One region of the Paenarthrobacter sp. FR1 genome, then DNA from elsewhere that is predicted to be linked to it. Evidence: predicted binding sites of a transcription regulator. Region 1 holds the regulator's gene; each other region holds the start of a gene.
What was found. The regulator Rex, encoded in region 1, represses fermentation and respiration genes when NADH is low (regulators of the CRP and FNR family bind a similar motif). The targets are predictions, from matches to a motif close to CTTGTGAANNNNTTCACAAG.

Region 1 (4,238 bases):
AGGACTTCTTCGATGTGGAGAAGTTCCCGGAAATCACGTTCGTCTCCCGCCACGTCAAGGCCAACGGCAACAGCTTCGACCTCGTGGGCGATCTCACAATCAAGGGCGTGACCAAGGAAGTTGCCATCGAGACGGAATTCAACGGCGTGGCCGTGGATCCGTTCGGCAACACCCGCGCCGGCGTTTCCGGCGAGACCACCATCAGCCGCAAGGAATTCGGCCTTACGTGGAACGCCGTCCTCGAGGCCGGCGGCGTACTGGTCAGCGACAAGGTAGTCATCAACCTGGAACTCGCGTTCATCGCACCGGCTGCCGCATAGTTCCGGCCCCTCCAGGCATGCCGAACGGCGCTCCCACAGCATCACGCCGTGGGGGCGCCGTTTCGCATTTACGGAAGTCACCCCGCAATTGTTCGGCAAACAGCCTGTATTTAGCTGCGAGTTAGCTCCGAATTTCCTATGCATCCTTCAACCTGCGGTCTAAAGTGATGCCATGAGTACCCCAGACGAAGCACCACAGCCACAGCAGCCCGGCTCTCAGCCTCCGCAGCCCGGCAGCGTTCCTCCTGCGGGTTACCAGCCTCCGCAGGGCTACCAGCCACCTCAGGGCTACCAGCCGCCGTCGCAACCGGGCCAGTATTCGCAGCCCGCACCGCCTCCGGCCGGACCCGGACAACCAGCTCCGGGGCAGCCCGGCTTCCACTTCGAAATGCCCACTGACGGGCCCCGCAATTTCAACGACGTCATGCCCCAGGGCGGCTTCTCCGGAATGTTCAAGACCCAGGGCCTGCCAACGGAACTGAAGGTCTCCTACTTCATCTGGGTAATTTCCGGACTCCTGGGCCTTCTGTTCGGGCTCATCGGCTTCTTTGCCATCATCGCCCTCTTCGCCTTTGCGCCTGGAATTGCCGCCATCCTGCTGATCCTTCTGATCCTCAGCCTTGCAGTGGCCGTGGCTCAGGTTGTCCTGGCCATGAAAATGAAGGAAGGCAAGGAGTGGGCACGCCTCGCCCTCACCATCGTGGCCGGCATCTCCTTGCTCCTCGCGATCTTCAGTGCAGCCAGTGCCGGGGGCTCCAGCACCGGTCTTGGCAGCAACTGGTTCGGCTTCCTGGTCAGCGCCGTCGCCGTCGTGCTGATGTGGCTGCCGAACTCGCAGCTCTGGTTCAAGGCAGTCAAGGGCCGCGTTTAGCCCTAACTCGACTGCCGCCGTCGTCCACCAGCGGTAACAAGGCCGCGGGGATTCCTCAGAATCCCCGCGGCCTTCATCATGAAGGCGTAAGCCAACATGATGATTTTTTGTCCGCGAGCCGTATTTTCCTGCGTGTGGTCGGAGGCAGCGCAGTGGCGCAGAGGTACGGTGGAAACAGAACCACGCTGGGGGCAGGGTCATTTTGCTGATCCCGGCGGCCACACAGCAGTCGACCAAGCAAAGGAATGCCATGAGCAACCCTCCGTACCCGCCGTCAAACCCGGGCGATGCCAACCAGTCCGAGCAGCCCGGCTCCCAGCCCGCCGCACCCCAAACTCCCGCATCCCAACCTCCCGCACCGCAGTACGGCCAGCCCGCCACGCCACAGTACGGCCAGCAGTCCCAGCCACCGGCAGCACCGCAATATGGTCAGCAGTCCCCCGCCGCGCCGCAGTACGGCCAGCCCGGTGGGGCGCCCCAATACGGCCAGTCCCAGCCGCCGGCAGCACCGCAGTACGGCCAGGACACCAACTGGCCGAGCCAGCAGCCGGGTCCCACCACGGTGCCGCAGATGGTCAACATCGCTTTTTGGATGATTGTTGGCGCCGGAGCAATCTGGCTCATTTCGATCCTCCTTTCGATGGCCGCCATCAACGACCCCGCCATGCGGACCATGTTCGAGGACCAGATGGCTGCCGGGGGCGCGGCTGACGTGAGGTTCGAAGACGTGCAGGGTGTCATCGTTGGAGTCATGGTGGCAGTTGGAATTATTGGTGCCGCGCTGTACGCCCTCGTGGCCATCAACGTCCGCAAGGGCCGGAACTGGGCACGAATCCTTGGAACAGTGCTCGCCGCGCTGTCCATCTTTGCGTTGGTGCCGCTGAGCCTTGCCACACTGGCAGCACTCCTCGGCATCGCAGCCATCGTCATGCTGTACCTGCCGGCGTCGGCTCCGTACTTCCGGAAAGCCCAGCCGTTCGGCAACGCTTACCAGAACCCCTACGGGCGCTAAACCCGGGGGCCACACCAGGCCTTCAGGAAATCATTCACGCGGGCGCGGACCCGGCGAGGCTAAACAGCCTGGCCCGGTGTCTGCGCCCGTTGTGCGTGGTAGGCCAGAATCTGCAGCTCGGTGGCCATGTCCACCTTGCGGAGGTTGACGTGCGGCGGAACCTGCAGCAGGACAGGAGCGAAGCTGAGGATGCTCCGGATACCGGCGGCGATCACGCGGTCACACACCGCTTGGGCAACGGTGGCGGGCAAGGCCAGCACCACCATGTTCGTATGGGTCCGTTCCAGGACCCGTTCGAGTTCGGCGGAGTCGCTGACGCGCAGCCATCCCACCTCGTTGCCGATCACCATGGGGTCGGCGTCGAAGATCGCCACGACGTCGAAGCCCCTGGACTCGAAGCCGCCATACCGGGCCAATGCTTTGCCGAGGTTACCCGCGCCGACAATTGCGACCTTCCAGTCGTGTGTCAGTCCCAGTGCGGCCGCGATGTGCCGGCTCAGGTACTGGACCTCGTAGCCGACTCCCCGCGTCCCATAGGAGCCAACGTAGGAAAGGTCCTTGCGGAGCGTGGATGAGCTAACGCCGGACGCCTCGGCGAGCGCTTCGGACGAAACCCGTTCCACCCCTTCGGCGAGGAGGGAGTTGAGCGCGCGCAAATAGAGGGTCATCCGGGCCACAGCCGCGGGCGGGATCTGCTTGGCGGCAGGTTCGTTGTCCTCGGTTGTCGCTTCCGGGGACGGTTCCAGCGCAGTCACGGTATTCTCCATTGCGTCGCTTTGTTGTTCCACTCTATGACCCCCAGCCGGACTCAACAAAAGCCATTACTTGCGGGTAACCGCACCCTCAGCCCTCCATCACTTTCTTCAGGGTGCGGGCCAGCCGGTCCTCATCGATCTTCCAAAAGTCGCGCTGTACGCCGTTGACCAAGATCACCGGAATCTCCTCGGCGAACCGCTCTTGCAGTTGCGGATCGTCGTCGATCCCTTTCTCGGTCCACGGAACGCCGAGGCTTTTCGTCACGCGCTCGACGGCGGCACGCGCCTCAGTGCAGAGGTGGCAGTCAGCTTTGGTGAGGAGAACGACGTCGGGAATAGCCATGGGATAACGGTAACCGCCCCGATCCTCTCTCACATCCCACCCCCAACAACGCCACCCTCTCTCACATCCCACCCCCAACAACGCCACCCTCTCTCACATCCCACCCCCAACAACGCCACCCTCTCTCACACCCCACCCCCAACAACGCCACCCTCTCTCACACCCCACCCCCAACAACGCCACCCGTGCGCCCGCAGCGCGCCGCACTAGCGATTGACTAGACTCAAGGCATGCCCGAGGAGAAGAACGCCACCGTGGTCGCAGATGCCCAAGCGCAGAACGACGCAGCGCAGAAGCGCACCGGCGAAGCTGCCTTCTTCGATGTCGACAACACTTTGATGAAGGGCGCGAGCCTCTTTCACGTTGCCCGGAAGATGTACGAGCGTAAGGCCTTCACGCTGCCGCAGGCTGCTGGATTTGCCTGGAAACAGTTCAAGTTCGTCATGCGCGGCGAGAACATGGAGGACGTTCACGCGGTGCGTGATTCCGCGTTGACCCTCGCGGCCGGCATCACCGTGGACGACATCAAGGCGTTGGGCGAAGAAGTCTACGACGAAATGATCGAGTCGCGGATTTGGCCGGGAACCAAGGCCTTGGCCGAGCAGCATCTTAGGGTTGGTCGCAAAGTTTGGCTCGTCACAGCGACTCCCATCGAAGTTGCCACCGTCATCTCCACCCGACTTGGGCTGACGGGTGCACTCGGGACCGTAGGGGAAGTGCACGATGGCATGTACACGGGGAAGCTAGTCGGCGACATTCTCCACGGCCCGGCCAAAGCAGTGGCAGTCCAACTCATTGCCGAACGTGAGGGGCTGGATTTGGAGCACTGCTGGGCCTACAGCGATTCTGCAAACGACATTCCCCTGCTCACCATGGTGGGGCACCCGGTAGTCATTAACCCTGATGCGAAACTGCGCCGTCACGCCCGGGACAACAA
Region 2 (4,238 bases), on a different contig from region 1:
CGAACGGACTGCCGCTGCTGCCGATCTCGTTCCACGGGAAGATGCTCATCAGCACACCCAGGGTCAGAACATAGAAAAGCAGAACGCGTACCGGCACAGTGTTAACGGCCTGCGGGATGACCTTCTTGGGATTGGCGGCTTCACCGGCGGTGATACCAATCGTTTCGATCCCGCCAAACGCAAACATTACGACGGCGAACGCGGCCAACAGCCCCTCGAAACCGTTCGGGAACAAACCGCCGTGATTGACGAGGTTCCCCAGCCCCGGTGCCACGCCACCGCCGTCGCCCGTTTGGAAACCGAACACGACGATCGCCGCACCGCCCACGATCATGGCGATGATCGCCACCACCTTGATCAGCGAGAACCAGAACTCAAGTTCACCAAAAACCTTCACGCTGAGCAGGTTCATGGCGCCCAGGAACAGGATGATCGCCAGCACCCAGATCCATCTGTCCACCTGCGGAAACCAGAAGCCCATATAAATACTGAAGGCGGTGACGTCGGCGATGGCTACGATCGCCATCTCGAACACATACGTCCAGCCGGTCACAAAGCCGGCAAACGGCCCCAGATACTTGCTGGCGTACTGGCCGAAGGAACCCGACACGGGGTGTCGGACGGCCATTTCGCCGAGGGCTCGCATCACCATGAAGACGGCCGCGCCGCCGATGATGTAGGCCAGCAGTACAGCCGGCCCGGCCTTCTGGATGGCGGAGGCGGAGCCGTAGAAGAGGCCCGTGCCGATCGCCGATCCGAGCGCCATGAAGCGGATGTGACGGACGTTGAGGCCTCGGCTGAGCGCCGTACCCGCGGCTTGGAGGACAGAGCTCTCCGCAGCCAGCTTGGTTTGTTGCATAGTAAACCTTCTCGTCTTTGGGAGGGGATCGCTATCCAGCAGATCACTTTTGCGGCCCTTGTGATCGGACTCACGGGGCTTTGGTGTCTTTGATCGCAGACAGTGGGCGGAAGGGCCGTTTTCTGGGCGGTCAAAGTCATAGCTTCCGGTCGGATATGATGACCGCGGACAGCTCATCAAACCGGTCAGGCATCCCTCGCTTCCAGCGTCGCCCCCAGTGGAAATAGGCGCTGCCATCGCATCCATATTTGGGGGACCCTTGATCTCTGCACTTCGTCGTACGCGACGCCGTTGGACCGCTGCTGCTGTTGCCGTGGTGGCTGGAGCTTCCCTGCTCTTTGCCGCTCCTGCACAGGCTTATGACGTCCCCCAATTTGAGGTCCCTGACGCCGCGCAGGCTCCTGTGCCGTATATCAACCGCGCTGCTGATGCAGCCGGAGTGCTGGAGCTGTGGAAGACGGGTGGTCCTGCGACGCGCGCTGCGGCTGCGGCCGCCTTGGTGGGCGGACCGGAAACGCTGCAGGCATTTCTCGACGGCGGACAGGACGTACCGCTGGCAGCGGACCGCAAGCAACTGGTCACCGAGCTGACGGAGCGGGGGAGCGTTCATGTGAGGTCGTCGGCGAAGGAAGCCCTCGCATCCGATGCGGCCAGCATCACCTTCTTGTCGCAAGGCTGGGCCGACACATGGAAGGGCGATCTCCGGACCGCAGCCACGTATTTCCTGGAGTACGGCAACGACCACGTCGAGAAAGCCGCGTCCGACAGCTTGGACTCCGGCGAGGCAGCTATCGAGCAGTTCGTTCTTACGGGCTGGCGGGGCAAAGCGAAGATGACAGATCGGCAAGCCGCCTTTGGGCTCGTCGCCTCCACTAACCCTGCTGTTTCTGCTGCTGCCAAGACATCGCTGGCAACTGACGACGATGAAACCGTCGCTGCTTTCCTTCGCTACGGCCAGTTCGTCGCCGCAGACCATCACACTGAGTCCGCCGCGGTGACCGCGCTGCTCCAGCAGGTCAGGGACGACATCAAAGCCAACCCCGTCGGCGCCGCTGCAGTAGCTGACCGGGCGAAGAACGCCGTGGAGCAGGCCAAGTCCACTGCGGCCGCCGCGCGGGAAGCTGACGCCGCCAGGCTGGATGCCGACTGGGATTTCCTGTCGACGCAGGCTGCTCCGCGCAATGTCAGGGACAATTTAGCGTTGGCCGCCGAGAAGCCCGCCAGGGAGGCGTTCGCAAAAGCGGCAAAGGAACTGCCCGGGCTACTGTCCACCTTGACGGCATCCGGTGCCAACCTGGACGCGCTAAGCAAGGAAGCCCGCCAGGCCACCTTGGATCTGGCGCTTGTAGGCACTCCCGAAGTGCGGAAGGCAGCCGAAGCTGCCCTGCTGGGTGGGGATTCTGCCATCAAGTCCTTTGTCACGGACGGCCACGCTGAAGCCAGCACGCTCGATTCAGCTAAGCCATCGGCGTTCGTCGCGGATCGGCAGCGCGTTTACCAACTCTTGGACGCGGGCGGCAGTCACGTGAACAAAGCGGCGGACATTGCGCTGAGTTCCACCAACCACGCCGATATCCGCTATTTCCTTGAGTTCGGATTTGCTGTTGCTCGGGAGTTGGACAACCGGATTTTGGCCTTCCAAACCATGGACAAGGCCGGGCCGGAATTGCGCGCAGCCGCCAACGTGGCCCTGGATGGCAGTCGCGCTGATCTGCAGGCATTCGCCAGCGTCGGACAGTTCGCCGCTGCCAAGCGTGACGAAACAACCGCCGCGCACGTAGCGTCGATCAACGGCGTGATCACCGAACTCGCCGGGCTGGCTGACAAGGCAGCAGTCGACGCCGGCCAGGCGGCTGACGCTGCGAAGGCAGCGGAAGCTGCCAAAGCCGCCGAAGCTGCCAAAGCCGCCGAAGCTGCCAAAGCCGCGGAAGCTGCGAAGGCAGCGGAAGCTGCCAAGGCCGAAGGCGCCCCCCAGGCCCGTGGTGGCAACTTGCCGCTGAACGTGCCCATGGTCGATGCTTCCCAGCTGACCGGGATAGCCCCTGCCGCTGTGCCCTGGCCGCAGGCGGAGGTTCCTCCAGTCGCCTTGGCCGTCACCGGCGAGGCGCCTGATGGCTCATCCGAACCCGCCACCGAAGTTCCGGAAATCACCGATGTCAACGTCCCTCCGGCCGGTACGTGGCCGGAGGCGGCGTCAACGGAGTCCCTGTCCCAGGAGGCGGCAAGTCCGATGGCTGCTTCCTCAACCGGGCTGAACGGATGGACCCTTGGCCTCATCGCCGCGCTGGTCCTCGCTGCCGCTGGTGCCATCACGTTCCTGCTGCGCCGAAAGGGCGGCACGCCGGTGCCGGCCAGGGCCACGGCCTCCACGGACGCCAAGCCCAAGTCCTAGCAAGCCAAACCAATGACCGCGTGCGCCCTGCCCTGCTGCCGGCCATTCGGGCGGGCTGGTTAAGTCTGGTATTTCAGACATCGCAACGGCGTGGTGGTCTGGCGTGGGCCTTGCGGAGGGTGCACGCTTGAGTACGGGATACCGGACAGTTGTGCCCGGTGATCCCGTCAGCAGCCCGAGCAGCGAGGAACCATGACAACGACGCCAACCGCCCCCGGCAAAGCCACGTCCAAAGTCCCGGCCGCGGAAAACACCCTGCGAATCCTGAAACTGTTGGCCTCGCGCCGTGGTCCCATGGCGGCGTCGAACATTGCAACAGCGCTCGGCTTGCCGCGCTCCAGTGTCTACCATCTGCTCGGCGTGATGGAGGCCAACGGTTTCGTCCTGCACCTGCACGAGGAACAGCGCTACGGGTTGGGCATCAGCGCCTTCGAACTCAGCTCGGCGTACTCACGGCAGGAACCGCTGTCCCGTCTGGGCCGGCCCATGCTCGCTTCGCTGGTTGACGTGATCGGCGAGAGCGCCCATCTGGCGGTACTCCACGGCCGGGACGTCCTCTACATCGTGGAGGAACGCGCCAAGAACCGCCCCAGCTTGGTCACCGACGTCGGGGTCCGCCTTCCCAGCCACCTCACGGCGTCCGGCCGAGCAATCCTGGCCGCCCTGCCAAAGTCGCAGGTCCGGGCCTTGTATCCGAACGCCGCCGCCTTCACGTCCCGGCATGAGGTGGAGTTCCCCATCATGAAGTACTCGGCTTTATCGTCCCACTTGGATCAGGTGCGACAGCGTGGCTACGCCACGGAAAACGGCGAAATCACCCCGGGGTTCGGCTCCATTGCCGCCGCTGTGACGGACCATGTGGGGTGGCCGACGGCGGCAGTCGCCGTGACGTTCTTGGAGGACAAAGTGCCGGCCGAGCAATGGCCGGTGCTCGCTGCCCGCATCCAGAAGGCGGCGGACGAACTGTCCGTCCGGATCCACGGACGC
Region 3 (4,238 bases), on a different contig from region 1:
GCCGGGACCAATCCGGCTGGCCCGGACCTACTTCGGCAGGATGATGTTCAGCGCGTGCGGCTTGCGGGCCGTGCCCTCGACGAGTTCCGTCGTCCAGACTTCACTGGCTGCCTTCGCCAGCTGAGCTGGAGTAGCCGGTGCCTTGCCACGCCGCGTCAGCAGGTGCCGCGCCAGTTCACCCCGGGTGTGCTTGGCGAAGTGGCTGACCACCGTGCGCTTGCCGTTCGACTCGCTGAACACGTTGACGTTTACCGTCTGCGTCGCCGGGGGAGCCCAAGCAGCAGCGTAGGTGCTGGAGCGGCAGTCCACCAACAGTTCGCCCTCGGCCCGTTGGGTGAGGGCAGCGTTGAGCTGCGGCTTCCAGTAGGAGGCGAGGCGTCCGACGTCGGGCAGTGCAGTTCCCATGGACAGCCGGTAGGCGGGCACATGGTCGCCGAAGCCGATGGCGCCCCACAGGGCGGACACCACCAGGATGGATTCGGTCGCCTTGCGGCGTTGCGCGGGGGTCATGCTGTTGTAGCCCAGGGCGTCATACAGGACCCCTGAGTAGACCTGGTGCGCGGGAGCCGCCGGTTCGGCGTGCAGCCGGGTATTACGTTCGACGTCGTCCCGCAACGAGGCGCCGACGCCCAGCAACGCCAGGGCGTCCTCGTGCGCGCTCACCGTTCCTAAAGCTTCGAGGACCTTCGCCCTGGCGGGGTTCAGCTCCGGAAAGCTCAGCGACTCCCATTCGATGGCGGGACCATTGGAAGCGGGGGTCTTGCCTTCTGAGGGCGGCAGGAGAATCAGCACCAGTCGATATTACCGGGGTCTTTGGGCTGTCCCAACGCCGGTAGACTTGACGACGGATGGGTCGACCAGGCGGTCGCGCGCCACGAAAGTGGCTCGAGGAACGTCCGGGCTCCGCAGAGCAGGGTGGTGGGTAACGCCCACTCGGGGTAACCCGCAGGCCAGTGCCACAGAGAACAGACCGCCTGCACCAGTGACGCTTGCGTCACCGGGCGCAGGTAAGGGTGAAACGGTGGTGTAAGAGACCACCAGCTCCCTGGGTGACCGGGGAGGCTAGGTAAACCCCACCCGGAGCAAGGCCAGACAGGACACGCTTGAGGGCTGCTCGCCCGAGTGTCCGGGTAGGCTGCTGGAGGGCGTCGGCAACGGCGTTCGTAGATGGATGGCCGCCACTCCCTTGCCGGTAACGGCAGGGGATGACAGAACCCGGCGTATCGGTCGACCCATCCATTTATGACCGCCGGGTTTGCTGGCGTGTGAGTGATTTCACGCCCCTGGGATGCCTATGCCCCTTCCTTCCGCCCTAGAATGGTTAGTGAACGTAGATGTTCTGCCGCCGGGACTGCGTTCGCAGCCGGCGGATTTTTCTTTGCTCTCGTTCAAGGCGCTGTGGGTGGACCGAAGCCCGCCGGCGCATGTGCCGCAGGATTACTCCGGGCGGCCGCTGCCATCTGCATACGAGGACGTATGTGGTTGACCCAAGGAAGGTAGTTCTGTGAGCCAGACGTCAGATTCTTGTCTTGATAAGTGGATGGGCCGGGAGGCTCTCGCCGAGGCCATGATTCCGGTGATCGGCCGGTTGTACCGGGAAAACAACGTGGTCACCAGCATCCACGGCCGCAGCCTGATCAACAAGTCCACCATGAACATCCTCAAGGCACACCGCTTTGCGCGCCGAATGAGCAACCATGAGCTCCTGCTCGAAGAAACCGCACCCCTGCTGAACGCCTTGTCCGAGCTGGAACTCGGCGCTGCAGCCATTGATATTGCACGCTTGACGGAGAAGTTCCGGGCCGAAGGCAATGGAGCCTCGCTGGACGAATACCTGCGTGCCGAGCTCGCCGAGATCGTCGGAAAGCGTGGCGCTGACGACCGCACCAGCACCGACGTCGTGCTGTACGGCTTTGGCCGTATCGGCCGCCTCCTGGCCCGCATCCTGATTGAAAAGGCCGGCGGCGGTCACGGTTTGCGCCTCCGTGCCATTGTGGTTCGCAAGGGTGCTGACAACGACCTCGTCAAGCGCGCCAGCCTGCTGCGCAGGGACTCCGTGCACGGATCCTTCGAAGGCACCATCCGGGTGGACGAGGAAGCCAACACCATCACCGCCAACGGCGTGCAGGTCCAGGTCATCTACTCGGACAACCCCGCCACCGTGGACTACACGGCCTACGGCATCAAGGATGCCTTGGTAGTGGACAACACCGGCCGCTGGCGCGATGCCGATGGCCTCGCCCAGCACCTGCAAAGCAAGGGTGTTGCCCGCGTCCTGCTCACAGCACCGGGCAAGGGCGAACTCAAGAACATCGTTCACGGCATCAACCACCGCGACATCTCGGACGACGACAAGATCGTTACCGCGGCATCCTGCACCACCAACGCCATCACGCCGGTGCTGAAGGCCATCAACGACAAGTTCGGCATCATCCACGGCCACGTGGAAACGGTTCACTCGTTCACCAACGACCAGAACCTGATCGACAACTTCCACAAGGGCGACCGCCGTGGCCGTTCCGCTGCGCTGAACATGGTCATCACGGAAACGGGTGCTGCCAAGGCTGTTGCCAAGGCCCTCCCCGATCTCCAGGGCAAGCTGACGGGTAACGCCATCCGCGTTCCTACCCCTGATGTCTCCATGGCAATCCTGAACCTCAACCTGGAGAGGGGGACCACGCGTGACGAAGTCAACGACTTCCTCCGCGAAATGTCGTTGCACTCCGATCTCCGCAAGCAGATCGACTACATCGACTCGCCGGATGTCGTTTCCACCGACTTCGTAGGCTCGCGCCGCGCAGGCATCGTAGATGGCCTCGCGACCATCTCCAACGACAAGAACCTCGTGCTCTACGTCTGGTACGACAACGAGTTCGGCTACTCCTGCCAGGTTGTCCGCGTCATGGAGGAAATGGCAGGCGTCAATCCGCCGTCGTTCCCTGCGCGCGACGTCGTGGCACCCATCGCAGTCCTTGAGACTGCCGGCGCCTAGCCGCTCGAAGTATTCGTGGGTTTCCCGGCTGAGTTACTGGTATCAGCCGGGAAACCTGACCAAAATGGGTCCATGGAAAACGAATCAACGTTGGAACATGAGACCACGCTGGAACACGCTCTGGACGTAGCCAAAGCCAACCACAAACAAGCGCAGAAACTCCTGGACCAGGCCATCGCAGCCAACGCTGCCGGCGACGTCCCCGACCAGCGCGTCGAACAACTGCGTGGGCTCCTCGCCCTGGCAACCGAGGACCTGCAACGAGTGATGCGGGAGCAGTAAACCCGAGCATTCACCCATGACCGCAGTGTGACTTTTCCTACACACTGTGGATACCGGCTCTGACTGTCAGAGCCTTGCCATACGCTCAAAGGACACTGCCTGCACCACCGGATGGAGTCCCTTGAGCATCACTTGGTCTGCCTATAAACGTGCCCGGCGAAGGTCGCGCCAAGCATGGGCCATTCTCGGCCTCGCGGCCGCCACTGTCGTGGCGGGGCTGTCATGGTTCTTCACCACCGGACAATTCAATGCTGCTGAGCCATGGGTATCGGGCCCCAGTGAAGCCCCCGTCTACAATCCCGCGTGGATGAAGCCCATCAGCGGAGCAGCCCCCGTTGCCGCCGAGAAGGCAAGCGAGGCCCTGGAGCACCTCCCGGTCAAGGGCAGGGCTCCGAAAACCGACTACGACCGGGCGGCGTTTGGCCAGGCATGGGCGGACGCTGATCGCAATGGTTGCGATACCAGGAACGACATCCTGCGCAGGGACCTCTCAGCGGTCGAGTTCACCCAGGGCTCATCCTGCAAAGTGGCCGCAGGAGAATTCCACGAACCGTACACCGGGGCGCACCTGGCGTTTCTACGGGGACAAGACACCAGTGCCGCCGTTCAAATCGACCACGTAGTGGCCCTCGCTGACGCTTGGCAGAAGGGTGCACAGCAGCTCAGCGCGCAGCAAAGGCAGACCCTTGCGAACGATCCTTTGAATCTGATCGCTGTTGATGGTCCTGCGAACGTCAAGAAGGGCGCAGGTGACGCCGCAACGTGGCTGCCGTCGAACAAGAACTTCCGGTGCCACTACGTAGCCCGGCAGATTTCGGTAAAGGCAGCCTACAAACTCTGGATCACCCAAGCGGAGAAGGACGCCATGAAGGGCGTCTTATCCGCCTGCCCGGAACAGCAGACGATCTACAACGCGAGGTGACCGTGGCCCAATTGCCAAGTGCCGCCGTCGTCGATTCTTTCC

Region 2: ACR30Z_RS09755 (ALF repeat-containing protein) is a predicted target of Rex. The motif match lies at 917-936, and genes of this name have one in related genera.
Region 3: ACR30Z_RS14310 (glyceraldehyde-3-phosphate dehydrogenase) is a predicted target of Rex. The motif match lies at 1,263-1,282, and genes of this name have one in related genera.

The regions. Positions count from the first base shown of each region.
Region 1 covers NZ_JBPFSF010000001.1:900,622-904,859, forward strand. Annotated here, with positions in the region: gene ACR30Z_RS04180 (YceI family protein) at 1-320, shown strand, start outside; gene ACR30Z_RS04185 (hypothetical protein) at 493-1,191, shown strand; gene ACR30Z_RS04190 (hypothetical protein) at 1,442-2,203, shown strand; gene ACR30Z_RS04195 (redox-sensing transcriptional repressor Rex) at 2,263-2,970, opposite strand; gene ACR30Z_RS04200 (glutaredoxin family protein) at 3,047-3,301, opposite strand; gene ACR30Z_RS04205 (HAD family hydrolase) at 3,532-4,238, shown strand, end outside.
Region 2 covers NZ_JBPFSF010000004.1:180,021-184,258, reverse strand. Annotated here, with positions in the region: gene ACR30Z_RS09760 (amino acid permease) at 1-859, opposite strand, end outside; gene ACR30Z_RS09755 (ALF repeat-containing protein) at 1,119-3,251, shown strand; gene ACR30Z_RS09750 (IclR family transcriptional regulator) at 3,444-4,238, shown strand, end outside.
Region 3 covers NZ_JBPFSF010000006.1:314,180-318,417, reverse strand. Annotated here, with positions in the region: gene ACR30Z_RS14320 (YaaA family protein) at 28-792, opposite strand; RNA gene rnpB (RNase P RNA component class A) at 850-1,239, shown strand; gene ACR30Z_RS14310 (glyceraldehyde-3-phosphate dehydrogenase) at 1,505-2,992, shown strand; gene ACR30Z_RS14305 (hypothetical protein) at 3,065-3,274, shown strand; gene ACR30Z_RS14300 (HNH endonuclease family protein) at 3,396-4,196, shown strand; gene ACR30Z_RS14295 (acyltransferase domain-containing protein) at 4,181-4,238, opposite strand, start outside.